2 regions of the Mesorhizobium sp. M0518 genome follow, and region 1 is predicted to be linked to the other one. Evidence: predicted binding sites of a transcription regulator. Region 1 holds the regulator's gene; the other holds the start of a gene.

Region 1 (6,809 bases):
GTATTCCTCGCACGGCACGGCAAAGCACATGTGCAGGAAGTTGGCGGCGAAGTTGAGCTCGTTCTTCGGGTAAATGAACGGCTGGCCGATGTGGTATTTGTAGGCCATCGCCGCGATCGTCGGCATCTTGGCGATCAGCCGCATGGAGGCAACCATGCGCTGGTAGGGGTCGGAGATGTCGGTGGAGTCGTGGTAGAAGGCCGACAGCGCGCCGACCACGCCGCACATCACCGCCATCGGATGCGCGTCGCGGCGGAAGCCGGTGAAAAAGCGCGACATCTGCTCATGCACCATGGTGTGGCGCGTCACGCGATAGTCGAAGTCGTCCTTCTGCGCCTTGGTCGGCAATTCACCGTAGAGCAGGAGATAGCAGACCTCGAGGAAATCGCCATGTTCGGCCAACTGGTCGATCGGATAGCCGCGGTGCAGGAGGATGCCGGCGTCGCCGTCGATGAAGGTGATTTCGGACTCGCAGCTTGCCGTCGAGGTGAAGCCGGGATCGTAAGTGAAGGCGCCGGTGGTTGAGTAGAGCGAGGCGATATCGATGACATCAGGCCCGACCGAACCACTTCGCACCTTGAATTCATGGGTCTTGCCGGCGAATGCAAGCGTTGCCGTGGCCTCCTGGGTCTTGCCGCCCAAATCCATTTTTTTCGCAGCTTCGGTCATTGCAAACTCCTTCTTGTTTCCTCATGCCGGCAAAGGCAAAATTCTGCAGAGCGACACGTCGAAAATCACCGCAATGCGCGTATTCGCCACCGCATCTCAGGAGGTGCGTGCCAGATTGGGCCAAGGCCTAATGTTGCACTGCGAAACCCGCCTTTCAATGCCAATCTTCTTGGGCCAGTTTGCTCCTAATCGATTTGATCTGAGATGCGCGCCAGGCTTTCCTCGCGGCCGAGCACGGCGAGCACATCGAACACGCCCGGCGAGGTGCTTTTGCCGGTCAACGCAGCGCGCAAAGGCTGGGCCACCGCGCCGAGCTTGTGACTGCCGGCCGCTGCCACCTCGCGGATCGCCGCCTCCGCCGAGGCGGCTGTCCAGTCACCCGCAAGCCCGTTCAAAGCTTCGTGAGCACTGCGCAGGATCTTGCGGGCATCGTCGGTAAGCAGAAGGGCCGCCTTGTCGTCGATCGGCAGGGGGCGCGTGGCGAACAGGAAGGCCGCGCCATCGACGAGCTCGACCAGTGTCTTGGCGCGCTCCTTCAGGCCCGGAAGCGCTGCCAGCAACTGCGCCTTGGTGCTGTCGTTCAGGCGCGCGGCGATCGCCGGGCCACCTTCGAGATAGGGCAGGGTGGCGATGAAGATGTCGAACAGTTCGGCATCGCTCATGCGGCGCATATGCGCGCCGTTGATCGCCTCCAGCTTGGCGAAGTCGAAGCGCGCCGCGCCCTTGTTGACATCGCCGATGTCGAACCACGAGATCATATCCTTGATCGACATGATCTCGTCGTCGCCATGGCTCCAGCCAAGGCGCGCCAGGTAGTTGAGCAGCGCCTCCGGCAGGTAGCCCATGGCGCGATAGGCCTCGACGCCAAGCGCGCCGTGCCGCTTCGACAGCTTGGCGCCATCGGCGCCGTGGATCAGGGGGATATGCGACATGGACGGCACGTCCCAGCCCATGGCGTTGTAGATCACGGTCTGGCGAGCGGCATTGGTCAGATGATCGTCGCCGCGAATGATATGGGTGACGCCCATATCATGATCATCGACGACGACGGCATGCATGTAAGTGGGATTGCCGTCAGAACGCAGGATGATGAAGTCATCGAGATCCTTGTTGGGAAAGCGCACCTCGCCCTGGACACGGTCATGGACGATGGTCTCGCCTTCGGTCGGCGCCTTGATGCGGATGGCGCCCTTGACGCCTGCGGGCGCCTCAGAGGGGTCGCGGTCGCGCCAGCGGCCGTCATAGCGGGGCGGCAGCCCCTTGGCTCTGGCAGCCTCGCGCATGGCCTCCAGTTCGGCTGGCGTGGCATAGCAATAATAGGCCATGCCCATGCGCACGAGCTCCTCCGCCACCTCGCGGTGGCGCGGCGCACGCTCGAACTGTGACACCGGCTCGCCGTCCCAGCTCAGGCCAAGCCAGGAAAGCCCGTCGAGGATGGCAGCCGTCGCGGCTTCATTGGAGCGTTCACGGTCGGTGTCTTCGATGCGCAGCAGCATCGTGCCGCCAGTGTGCTTTGCATACAGCCAGTTGAACAGCGCCGTGCGCGCGCCGCCTATGTGCAGATAGCCGGTGGGCGAGGGGGCAAAACGGGTGACGACCTTGTCGGACATGGAACTCTCGGAAACCATCTGAAGCGGGTGCGGTTGCGCGGACTTTCGCGCGCCCGGCGTTCATGTAGCATAGGGTGTCGAGGGCGCAAGGGGCAGACCCGATGGCTGGACGAGGCTGGGGCTCGGATCAGGGCGAGGACGCTGCCATCGGCGTCAGCGAACGGTCCCTCTTTGCGCCTCTGCCATTGCCGTCGCCCCTCCTGCCGGATCCCGGCCAAGCGCCGTTACAAGCGGATGTCGCCGCCTCTGTTCCTGTTGCCGAAACCGGCAGGATCGTTCGCGTGCGCCGGCAAATCAGCCTGACATCACTGCCTCGCCTGCGCCACAGCGTGAACACGGCGGCGAGCCTGGAACTCGACCGGGGCGTGGCCTTCCTGCTGGTGCCGGTCTGCCTGGCGATCGGAGCGATCGGCTATTTTTCGCTGACGGCTGAACCCGACTTTGCGAGACCTGTCGCGGTTGTCATTCTGACGGGGATCTGTGCGCTGGTCTCGCGCTCATGGCCAAAGACCCATCTGTGTTTCATGGCGGCACTTTTGTGCGCCCTAGGACTGCTTGCTGCCAAGGTCGAGACGTGGCGTGCGGGCACACAAATGTTGGGCTCGGAAATTTCGACGCAAGTCACCGGCCGCGTCGTCTCGCTCGACCGGATGGAAACCGGCCGTATCCGGCTGACCATCGACGTGACATCGACCGCAAGACCGAAACTGCGCTATGCGCCGGAACGGGTGCGGCTTTCGGCACGCAAGATCCCGGCTGACGTGACCGCCGGCTCCCTCATCACCGGATATGCCAAGCTCTTGCCGCCGACCGGGCCGGTGCGGCCGGACAGCTATGACTTCTCCTTCGACAGCTACTTTGCCGGCATCGGTGGCAGCGGGTTCTTTCTCGGCAATCCAAAGCTTGTCGTCAACGATGACGGCGACATGCCGCTGCCGGCCCGAATTTCCTCTAGCGTGGAAAATGCCCGTGAAGGCATCGCCGACCATATCAGGGCGAGCGTCGGCGGCGCCGAAGGCGAGATCGCCGCGGCGCTGATCGTCGGCGTGCGCGCCGGCATTCCCGATGACATCAATGAGGCGATGCGACGTACCGGCATCTACCACATCATCTCCATTTCGGGACTGCACATGGCTCTGGTCGCAGGCACCATCATGGGTTTGCTGCGCGGCGCCTTCGCCTTGTTTCCCGACTTTTCCGCGCGTCGCCCGGTCAAGAAGTATGCCGCCGCCGCCGCACTGTTCTCGATCGCGGCCTATCTCATCATCTCGGGAGTCGTCGTTGCCGCCGAGCGCAGCTTCATCATGCTGGCGGTGATGCTGATTGCCGTGCTGTTCGATCGAGCAGCACTCACCATGCGCAATCTGGCGATCTCGGCGATCGCCGTCATCGTGGTGTCGCCGCATGAGGTGGTCGGCCCGAGTTTTCAGATGTCGTTCGCCGCGACCGCGGCTCTGGTCGGCGCCTATGCCGGCTGGGCGGATCACCGCGCGGGAAAAGCAAGACCGCCGCCGCCAAAGCGATCCGTGCCCGGTTTCCTGACGCGAAAATTCCTGCTGGCGGCAACCGGCCTTGCCATGACCTCGATCATCGCGGGAAGCGCGACGACGCTGTTTGCCATCTGGCATTTTCAGCGTGTCTCGCCGCTCAGCCTGTTTGCCAATCTCGCGGTAATGCCGATCGTCACCGTCGTCATGTTCCTGGCCGTCGCCAGCGCGCTGTTGATGCCTTTCGGATTGGATTGGCCGGCTCTCTACCTGATGGGTAAGGGCCTGACGATGATGATCGCCATATCAGGCTGGATCTCCGAGCGTTCGCCTGTCGATGGGGTCGGGCTGATTTCGCAGCAGTCGGTCCTGTTGGTGGCAATTGCCCTGGTCATCGCGACAATGGCGACAACTTGGCTGCGGCTCGCTGCTCTGCCATTCGCGCTGGCAGGCTTGCTGACCGTCTCGGATACGCGCACGCCGGATGTGCTAATCTCGGAAGACGCCCGGCTGGTGGCGTTGCCGATCGGTGGCGGCGAGCTTGCCGTCAGCCGGGAACGGCCGAACGAATACACCGTCGACAACTGGAAACGCGCCCTGACATCAGAAACCATCGTCGTGCCAGAGGTGTTCGACAACAGCGATGGGCAATTCGATGTCGCGGATGCCGTTGATCTGCCGCTGGGATCGCCGTTCTATTGCTCCTCAGGCGTTTGCGTGGCCAGGCACATGTCCGGTGCGATCATTGCCTATGTCGAGGACCGCAAGGACGCCTGGAAAGCCTGCGGCTTCGCCGAGCTGATCGTCATCAATGACGCCACCGCGTATGACGCCTGTCACAATCCGCTGGTTCTCGTCATCACCAAGCGGCAACTGGCTCGCAAAGGCAGTGCCGCGGTCTTCTTCGATCGCCAATCGGCGACCACGCCGGCGACGATCAGCTTCGCGGTGGACAGCCCATATCGGCCCTGGCACACGCAACGCAAATACTCTCGTGAGGCAAGGGGGCTGGCACCCTTCAAGAAACCGGAGAAGCCAGCGGCCAACCCACAGCCGCCTCAGTAGCGGCGGATCAGGCCGACGAGCTTGCCTTGCACCTTGACCCTGTCCGGGCCGAAAATACGGGTTTCATAGGCCGGATTGGCGGCTTCGAGAGCAATCGAAGCGCCCTTGCGGCGGAACCGCTTCAGCGTCGCTTCCTCTTCATCGACCAGCGCCACGATGATCTCGCCGGGGCTCGCCGTGTCGGCATTGCGGATGATGACGGTGTCGCCGTCGAAGATACCGGCCTCGATCATCGAGTCTCCCTTGACCTCCAGCGCATAGTGGGCGCCGCCCATGATCATGTCCGGCGGCACCGAGATCGAATGCGTCTGATGCTGGATGGCATCGATCGGCACACCGGCGGCGATACGGCCCATGACCGGGATCGACACGGCGGAGACCGCATCGTCATCATTGCCGGGCGAGGGCATCCGCGAAGGCGCCGGCTTGATCTGCCGGCCAAGGGCGCCACCCTGACCGAGACTGCCCTGGATGACGCTTGGCGAAAACTTCTTTGCCGCGTTGAGACCGGGCGCGATCGAGTCCGGCAATCGCAGCACTTCCAGCGCGCGTGCCCGGTTGGGCAACCGGCGAATAAAGCCGCGCTCCTCAAGTGCGGTGATCAGCCGATGAATCCCGGATTTGGAGGCAAGGTCAAGCGCCTCCTTCATCTCGTCGAAGGATGGCGGAATGCCGCTCTCCTTCAGGCGTTCATGGATGAACATCAGCAGTTCATGTTGCTTGCGCGTCAGCATGGCGGCCCCCAGGTTACCTGAAACCAGAATCGAAAAACAAACCCAGAACAAACCCTATCTGTTCCAGTTGTGTTCTGCAACCGTTTAAAGTTTAATGAATTTGTTAAGGCTGCTGAAATTATTTGGCGCTTGCCAGCGGGTCGCGATCAACAGGCGCTAGGCACGGCGATGCGCCTGTTCCCATTGAAATTATTATGGTTAATGACCTGTGGCTCATCCTCGACCCAAGGCTTGGCATTATCAGTCTATCGACCTCCACAAAGGACGATATCAATCTTCGGGACGTTCGTTTGCCGTGAACGAAACGGAGCCAAAACGCCAACGTCTGTTGGCATTTGTGGCTGGAAATTCAGCCCTCCGTCATCTGCCAGGCAGTGAGGGCGGCGGCGGTGGATCGCGGGGATCGTTGCGTCAGGTAACGGCTTCCTTGACCGCGAAACGGCGGTCCTTCCATGCGCCCGTGCGCAGAATACCCTCCAGCACCTCAACCGCCAGCCACACATCCTTGTAGCCGACATAGAGCGGCGTGAAGCCGAAACGGATGGTCGATGGCGCACGAAAATCACCGATGACGCCGCGCTCGATCAGCGCCCGCATGATTTGATAGCCGTGATCGTGAAGGAACGACACCTGGCTGCCGCGCCTGGTCGCGTCGCGGGTGGTCTCCAGCGTGAGACCGTAGGCGCCGCACCTGGCTTCGACGAGCTGGATGAACAGTTCTGTCAACGCGACACTCTTCTTTCGCAATGCCGCCATGTCGACGTCATTCCAGATGGCAAGCGCGCCTTTGAGCGCCCGCATCGACAGGATCGGCTGAGTGCCGCACAAAAAGCGGCGGATGCCGGTGCCGGCAACATAACCCCGTTCGAAGGCAAAGGGCCGCGCATGGCCCCACCAGCCGCTGAGCGGCTGGCTGATATCGCCGTGGTGGCGCTGCGCGGCATAGATGAAGGCCGGTGCGCCCGGACCGCCGTTGAGGTACTTGTAGGTGCAGCCGATGGCGAAATCGGCATTTGCGTGATCGAGCTCGACGGGCAGGGCGCCGGCGGTGTGGCAAAGATCCCAGACGATCAGCGCTCCGGCCGCATGAGCTTTGCGCGTCAGCGCCGCCATGTCGCGCAGTTCACCCGATTTGTAATTGACGTGATTGACCAGCACCACCGCGACGTTTTCGTCGATCAGCTCTTCGATGGTCGGCGCGTCGACACCCGCGAGGCGCAGCAGGACGCCATCCCGGGTCGAGG
Region 2 (6,809 bases), on a different contig from region 1:
GAAACGATCATCGCCGACGAGCGAATAGAGGCGATCGCCGACTTTTTCGGCGCCAGCAAATTGTGTTGCAAAACCCTTCTGTATCAAGACGACCGCTTCCTCCGAAAGGCTGCGCCTGTTCAGCCGCGCACTTTCCTCGAGACGCCGTTTCAATTCCGGATTGATCCCACGGATCAGCATGTCACCCATAGACACCTCCTACGTGATATCACTGATATCACAGCAAGTCGGTATTTTCAATCGAAGGTTCGTGAAGCTGAACCGCCGAGGCTGATCGGAGGGGCCGTGCTCCGACAGAGCATGCCCTATCCCACCAGCTTGCCCGGCGCTTTGTCCTTGGCGAGCTTCTTGAATTTCTTCACCACCATGTCGCGCTTCAGCTTCGAGATGTGGTCGATGAACAGGACGCCATTGAGGTGGTCGATCTCATGCTGCAGGCAGGTGGCCATCAGGCCCTCGGCCTCCATCTCCTGCAGCTTGCCGTCGCGGTCGAGATACTTGACCCGTACGGCGGCCGGGCGTTCGACCTCGGCGTAATAATCCGGGATCGACAGGCAGCCTTCCTCGTAGACGGAGCGCGCATCGGCGCTCTCCAGGATTTCCGGATTGATGAAGACATGCGGCGCCGGCGTCTCGTCTTCCTTGGCGAGATCGATCACCAGCAAGCGCAGCGGCTCGCCGATCTGGATTGCCGCCAGACCGATGCCCGGTGCGTCATACATGGTCGCCAGCATGTCGTCGGCTAATTTGCGCAGGGGCGCGTCGACACGCTCCACCGGTTGGGAAACCTGGCGCAGGATGGGGTCGGGAAGGATGATGAGCGGCTTGATCGGCATGGCGTTCCACGTAAGACCTCCAGCGAAAAGCGTCAACCGGTTGGCATGAGGCTCGTTCACGTTTTGATCTGTGCTATCGCGGCGAATCGTCTATGCTGTCCACATGAATGATTTGAGCACCATCCTTTCGGAGCCTGTCGCCCGGCTTGGCGCCACAACCATCACGCTCGGCCATGCGCTGGCCTTCGGCGCTTTGCTGTTTCTGGCCCTGTTCGTGGCGCTGGTCATTGCGCTGTGGCGGTCGGCGAAGGCGCGCGCCGTGGCGGCTGCGGAAGCCGCCGATCATGCCCGCGATGCCGAGGCGCGGATGGCCGGAATTCTGCAAAGCCAGGCCGAAATGCAGGGTCGCATGGGCGCCATTGCGGAAGTGTTCGGCGCACGGCAGGCGGAGCTGACGCAATCGATCGGCCAGCGCCTGGACGCCATGACCGGCCGGCTCGGCCAGACCATGACCGAGCAGACGAAATCCACGCATGAGAGCCTGGCCAAGTTGCAGGAGCGGCTGGCTATCATCGATGTCGCGCAGGGCAACATCCAATCGCTCGCCGGCCAGGTCGTGCAGCTGCAGGCGATCCTCTCCAACAAGCAGACGCGCGGTGCTTTCGGCCAGTCGCGCATGGAGGCGATCGTTGCCGACGGCCTGCCGCATGGCGCCTATGAATTCCAGGCGACGCTGTCGAACGGCAGCCGTCCCGACTGCCTGGTGAAGATGCCGAACGGCGCGCCGTCGCTGGCCATCGACGCCAAGTTTCCGCTCGAGGCCTGGAATGCCATCCGCGCCGCCGACGGCGCCGACCTGCAGAAGGCCGCCTCGCAGGCCTTCCGCCGCGACATCGAGATCCATGTCCGCGATATCTCGGAAAAATACCTGATCCAGGGCGAGACGCAGGACACGGCCTTCATGTTCGTGCCGTCGGAATCGGTGTTCGCCGAGATCCACGAGAATTTCGAGGCGATCGTCCATAAGGCGCACCGTGCCCGAATCGTCATCGTCTCGCCGTCGCTGCTGATGCTGTCGATCCAGGTCATCCAGGCGATCCTCAAGGATGCCCGCATGCGCGAACAGGCGCATCTGATCCAGGGCGAGGTCATTCGGCTGATGGAGGATGTCGCGCGTGTCGATGAGCGGGTGCGCAAGCTGCAGGTCCATTTCGGCCAGTCGGCCAAGGACATCGACGACATCCTGGTTTCGACGTCGAAGGTCACCAAGCGCGGCCAGAAGATCGAAGCGCTGGAGTTCGGCGCGCAGCCCGACGGCGATGCCGCCGCGGACGCAGCGTCACGGGCTCCCGCCGCGAAAGTCGATACTGGCGCGCGCGTTGCCGATTCGAAAACCGGGCAGCTCAGGCTGAGGGTCGTCGAAGGCGACGACTGAGCAGCAGCGCCGGATCCGCCCTACTGCTCTTCCTTGGTCGTCATACCTGGGAATTCCGGCAACCAGGGCAGCGCCGAGCGGTGCCAGCTTTGCCGTCTCGGGACCAGCTGTTCACGTTGCCGCGCCGTGCCGACCCGGATGCCATAAACCTTCGGCCCGTCGCCAACCGATGTCGCGTAGAGATGCGAGCCGCACTCGCCGCAAAAGCCCTGCGCGCGCTTGTCGCCGCTCGATCCTGTCTTGATATAGACCTTTGGCGCACCCTTGGTGATCCGGTAGTGGCCTTCCGGCGCGCCCACGGTCACGCGAAAAGCCGTTCCGGTCAGTTGTTGGCAATCGGTGCAGTGGCAGATTCCGGTGTTCTCCGGGTCGACCTCCGCCTCGTAGGTGATGGCGCCACAATGGCAGCCGCCGTCGATTTTCATCTTCGCTCCTCCAAAGTCCCTTTAATCCTAGCGGGGGAAGACCGTGAGGCAATGGCGCAGCGCTAGTCCAGAGCCGGATCGGATGCGTTCTCGATCAGCCTGCGCCGCTGCTCCCAGGTGCCTGACGTCTGCGGCTTGACGAACAGCCGTGTGATCTCCGGCATCTCCTTCTTCAGCTGCGCCTCCAGGCGCTCGACGCAAGCTTCGATCTCGGGCGCCGTCAAATGGTCCTCGAACTCGATGCTCAGGCCGGCGACGATCTCTGCCGGCCCCATATGGACGGTCAGGACGCCGTTCGCCCGCTGCACCGCCGGATCCTGCTGGGCGATCGCCAGCACCTTCATCTGCACCTCGAGCGAGGCCGGCTCGCCGATCAGCAGGCCCTTGCTTTCGCGGGCCAGGAAGATTGCCGTCGCGCCCAGGATCAGCCCAATGCCGATGGAGGCGGCGCCGTCGAGTTCCGGCATCTCCAGAACTTCCGCCGCCAGGATGCCGGCGAACGCGACGATCAGGCCGAGAAGTGCTGCGCTGTCCTCGAACAGCACGGTGTAGACGCTCGGGTCCTTGCTCGACTGCACCGCCCGCAGCCAGCCCTGCTTGCCCTTCTGCTGGCGGAACTCTTTCAGCGCCACCCACCACGAACTGCCTTCGAACAGGAAGGAAAGGCCGAGCACGATGTAGGTCACCTCGGCGTTGGCGACCGGCTCCGGCGCCATCATATGGATCACGCCTTCGTAGAACGACACGCCGGCGCCCAGCGCGAAGACGAGGAGCGCGACGATGAAGCTCCAGAAGTAGAGTTCCCGGCCGTGACCGAGAGGATGCGTCCGGTCGGCCGGGCGGGCGGCACGGTGCATGCCGTAGAGCAGCAGGCCGCCATTGCCGGTATCGACCAGCGAATGCACGCCCTCCGACAGCATCGCCGAACTGCCGGTAAAGGCGGCGGCGGCGAACTTGGTCAGCGCGATGGCGAAATTGCCGGCGAGCGCCGCGTAGATCACCTTTTTTGAGCCGCCGTGCCCGGCCATGGTGCTGTCCCCATTCGATGCACACCCAGTCTAATGGTCAGATGGAAGAAGCTCCACAGCCACCACAACGTGTGAACCGCTGGCTCGTTCAAAAACGGCGGTCGTTAAAGAGGTTTGTCGTTAGAGACTGGTAGGCAGAACGACTACTCGATGATCTCGCTGGTCCACACCTTGAAGCCGGCAAGCGTTCCCGGCCCGAATATATGGGTCAACGGAACGTCGGCGGCGTCGCGGCCGGAGGCGATCAGGATGCGGCCGATGCGCGGTGCATTGTTGCGCGGGTCGAAGACATGCCAGCGGCCGCCGAGATAGACTTCCATCCAGGCGCAGAAATCCATGCTCGCCCATGGTTTCGGCATACCGATGTCGCTGATGTAGCCGGTGCAATAGCGCGTCGGGATGTTGAGTGCCCGGCAGAAGGTGACCGCGAGATGCGCATAGTCGCGGCACACGCCGCTCTGTTCGCGATAGGCTTCCGCGGCGGTGCGTGTCGGCCGAGCATTGCCGTAGTTGAAGACGATGTGATTGTGGACGAAGTCGCAGACCGCCTGCACGCGCGGAATGCCCAGCGGCGTGTTGCCGAACAGCCGCCACGCTTCATCAGCCAGAAGGTCGCTTTCGCAAAAACGGCTGGGCAGCAGAAACAGCAGCGTGTCCGCCGGCAGATCGCGCACCTCGTGCTGCCAGGCCATCAGGTCGCCCATCTCGAAAGTGCCGGGATCGCGGATCACCGCGTCGGTGCCGAAGGTGAAACGCCCGGGCGGCGCAACGAACCGGTTGCACCAGTTGCCGAAACTGTCGCGATAGCTTTCGATCGGCACCGGCGGGTTGGAGATCAGGAAATCCGGCCGCTCGAGATCGGAGGCACGCGAATAGTGGACATTCAGCATTGCGATGAGCGGCGTTTCCTGCGGAAAGTCGAAGCTCATCTCGCAGCCGATGTGAATTCGCATTGTCGTCCTGACGGCCTGCCTGACGATCACCGGGCGGAGGCACGGGTTGATGCTGCAGTGCGAAGACAACCATGGCATGGACCGCCATGGTTTACGAGCAAATTAGAAACCGGTTGAAAGCGAGCCGCTGACGGCGGCAGCAGTCGCTAACCCCTTGCAGTCCGGCGGTTCTCTTGTTTCACTTCGCTTCCCACATCAGGAGGAACGAATCATGGCTAAAGGTGCGATGAAGGCAGGCAAGGAAGCCCGCAAGCCGAAGAAGGACGCCAAGAAGCCCGCCCCGGCTCCGGCCCTGAAGGCGCCGCCGGTGAAGGCGATGAAGCTCAAGGACAAGTAAGTCCGGCCGATTTGCTTCGAAATGGGATTGCGACCGGCAGCGCTGTTGCCGGTCGTTGTTGATCGAGCGCCCGAAATTCCTATATTGGCATGGCGGGGACGACCTCGCGCTTCCCCAAAATCCGGATGGGACGACCCGCCATTGTTTGACTGATCGTCGGACGCCGAAAATCACTTTTCGGTCCGATGCTCTGATGGAGCGTTGTCGATGTCTTGGATTCTTCTCTTTTTTGCCGGCCTGTTCGAGATCGGCTGGGCAATCGGCCTCAAATACACCGATGGCTTCTCGAAGCTGGTGCCGACCGTGCTGACCGTTGCCTCGATGGTCGTCAGCCTCACTCTGCTCGGCCTGGCGCTGAAGGCGCTGCCCGTCGGCACCGCCTATGCGGTGTGGACCGGCATCGGCACCGTCGGTACGGCACTGCTCGGCATCTGGCTGCTCGGCGAACCAGCCACCGCGATCAGGCTGGCCTGCATTGCGCTCATTGTCTGCGGCATCATGGGATTGAAGTTCGCCGCCTGACCGATAGCGCTTCTTGTTTTATGCATGTCGTCCTCCCAAAACCGGGACCACTTATGGGCGACATGCATGGGACAAACACAATCAGGGCCGCTGCGAGGCGACCCTGATTCTCGAAGCCGATTGCTTCGTAGCCTGGAGGCTAGCGGGCCGAGAAGCCCGGCGGCGTCCTGCCGGTGCGCTGCTTGCGTGCCGCATAACGCGCGTCACGCTTGGCCTTGCGCTCGGCTTCATCGGCCAGAAAACGGGCGATGCGCTCGTTCTCTTCGGATTCCCGAATCTTGGCCTCAGCCTGTGCAGCTTCCTCGGCGGCGATACGTGCCGCTTCGGCTGCTGCCTCGCGCTCGGCCTTCTCGACCGCTTCGCGTGCCAGCTTCTCCTGCTTCAGCCGGGCCTTTTCGGCCTCGCGGATTTCGCGAGCCGCAAGGATAGCCTTGCGTTCAGCCTGCCGCGCCAGCACTGCGGGATCATCCGCCGCCGGCTTTGCCTTGAAGCGCTCGAGGAGCGCCTTCTTTGCCTCGTTTGCGGCGTTGCGCCGCTCGAAAACGTCTTTTTCCCTGTAGATAGCCAAGTCCACTTCCCTGAAGTCAATTCGCGACGCTTACATACGCGCGAAAACCGAGAGTTCAAGCGCCAAAACGGCATGGCAGCCATGAAATTGTCGGCTGTTGCAGCCGGGAGACGCCTTTGGAGCAATTCCAGGAGAAGTGTGAAGCGGTTTTCCCGGGAAAAGCGCGCAGCGCTTTCCCTTGGGAATTGCGACGAAGAGATAGAGTCGAAAACGACATGCACTGTTCACCGTCGCCCCTCTGGCAGCGAGGTTGGCGGATGGCTACGTCTAGCGGCAAATTCCAACATCAGGATGACATTAGATGGAACTCGGTCTCTACACCTTCGCCGACGTCAGCCCGCAGCCGGGCCCCGGCGCAATCGGCCCGCATGAGCGGCTGCGCAACCTGATCGAGGAGGTCGAACTGGCCGACCAGGTCGGCCTCGACGTCTTCGGCCTCGGCGAGCATCACCGGCCCGACTATGCCGCCTCCGCACCGGTCGTGGCCTTGGCCGCGGCGGCCGAGCGTTCGAAGCGCATCAAGCTGACCAGCGCGGTCACCGTTCTGTCCTCCGACGACCCGGTGCGCGTTTTCCAGCAATTCGCCACGCTCGATCTTCTGTCGGGCGGCCGCGCCGAGATCATGGCCGGGCGCGGCTCGTTCATCGAATCCTTCCCGCTGTTCGGTTACAACCTCGAGGACTATGACGAGCTGTTCGCCGAAAAGCTCGATCTGCTGCTTGCCATCCGCGACAGCGTGAAGGTCACCTGGTCCGGCAATCTGCG

The links. The regulator LexA, encoded in region 1, represses DNA repair genes until DNA is damaged. The targets are predictions, from matches to a motif close to TGTTCNNNNTGTGTTCNG.
Region 2: NKI66_RS13830 (DNA recombination protein RmuC) is a predicted target of LexA. The motif match lies at 890-907, and genes of this name have one in related genera.

Annotation. Positions count from the first base shown of each region.
Region 1 covers NZ_JAMYQY010000019.1:91,682-98,490, forward strand. The annotation lists gene gltA (citrate synthase) at 1-669, opposite strand, end outside; gene gltX (glutamate--tRNA ligase) at 855-2,279, opposite strand; gene NKI66_RS24745 (ComEC/Rec2 family competence protein) at 2,381-4,831, shown strand; gene lexA (transcriptional repressor LexA) at 4,825-5,565, opposite strand; gene kynU (kynureninase) at 5,977-6,809, opposite strand, start outside.
Region 2 covers NZ_JAMYQY010000008.1:113,228-120,036, reverse strand. The annotation lists gene NKI66_RS13840 (hypothetical protein) at 1-189, opposite strand, end outside; gene def (peptide deformylase) at 306-836, opposite strand; gene NKI66_RS13830 (DNA recombination protein RmuC) at 940-2,211, shown strand; gene NKI66_RS13825 (GFA family protein) at 2,232-2,636, opposite strand; gene NKI66_RS13820 (cation diffusion facilitator family transporter) at 2,699-3,664, opposite strand; gene NKI66_RS13815 (transglutaminase-like domain-containing protein) at 3,808-4,617, opposite strand; gene NKI66_RS13810 (hypothetical protein) at 4,829-4,954, shown strand; gene sugE (quaternary ammonium compound efflux SMR transporter SugE) at 5,162-5,476, shown strand; gene NKI66_RS13800 (DUF6481 family protein) at 5,616-6,044, opposite strand; gene NKI66_RS13795 (LLM class flavin-dependent oxidoreductase) at 6,346-6,809, shown strand, end outside.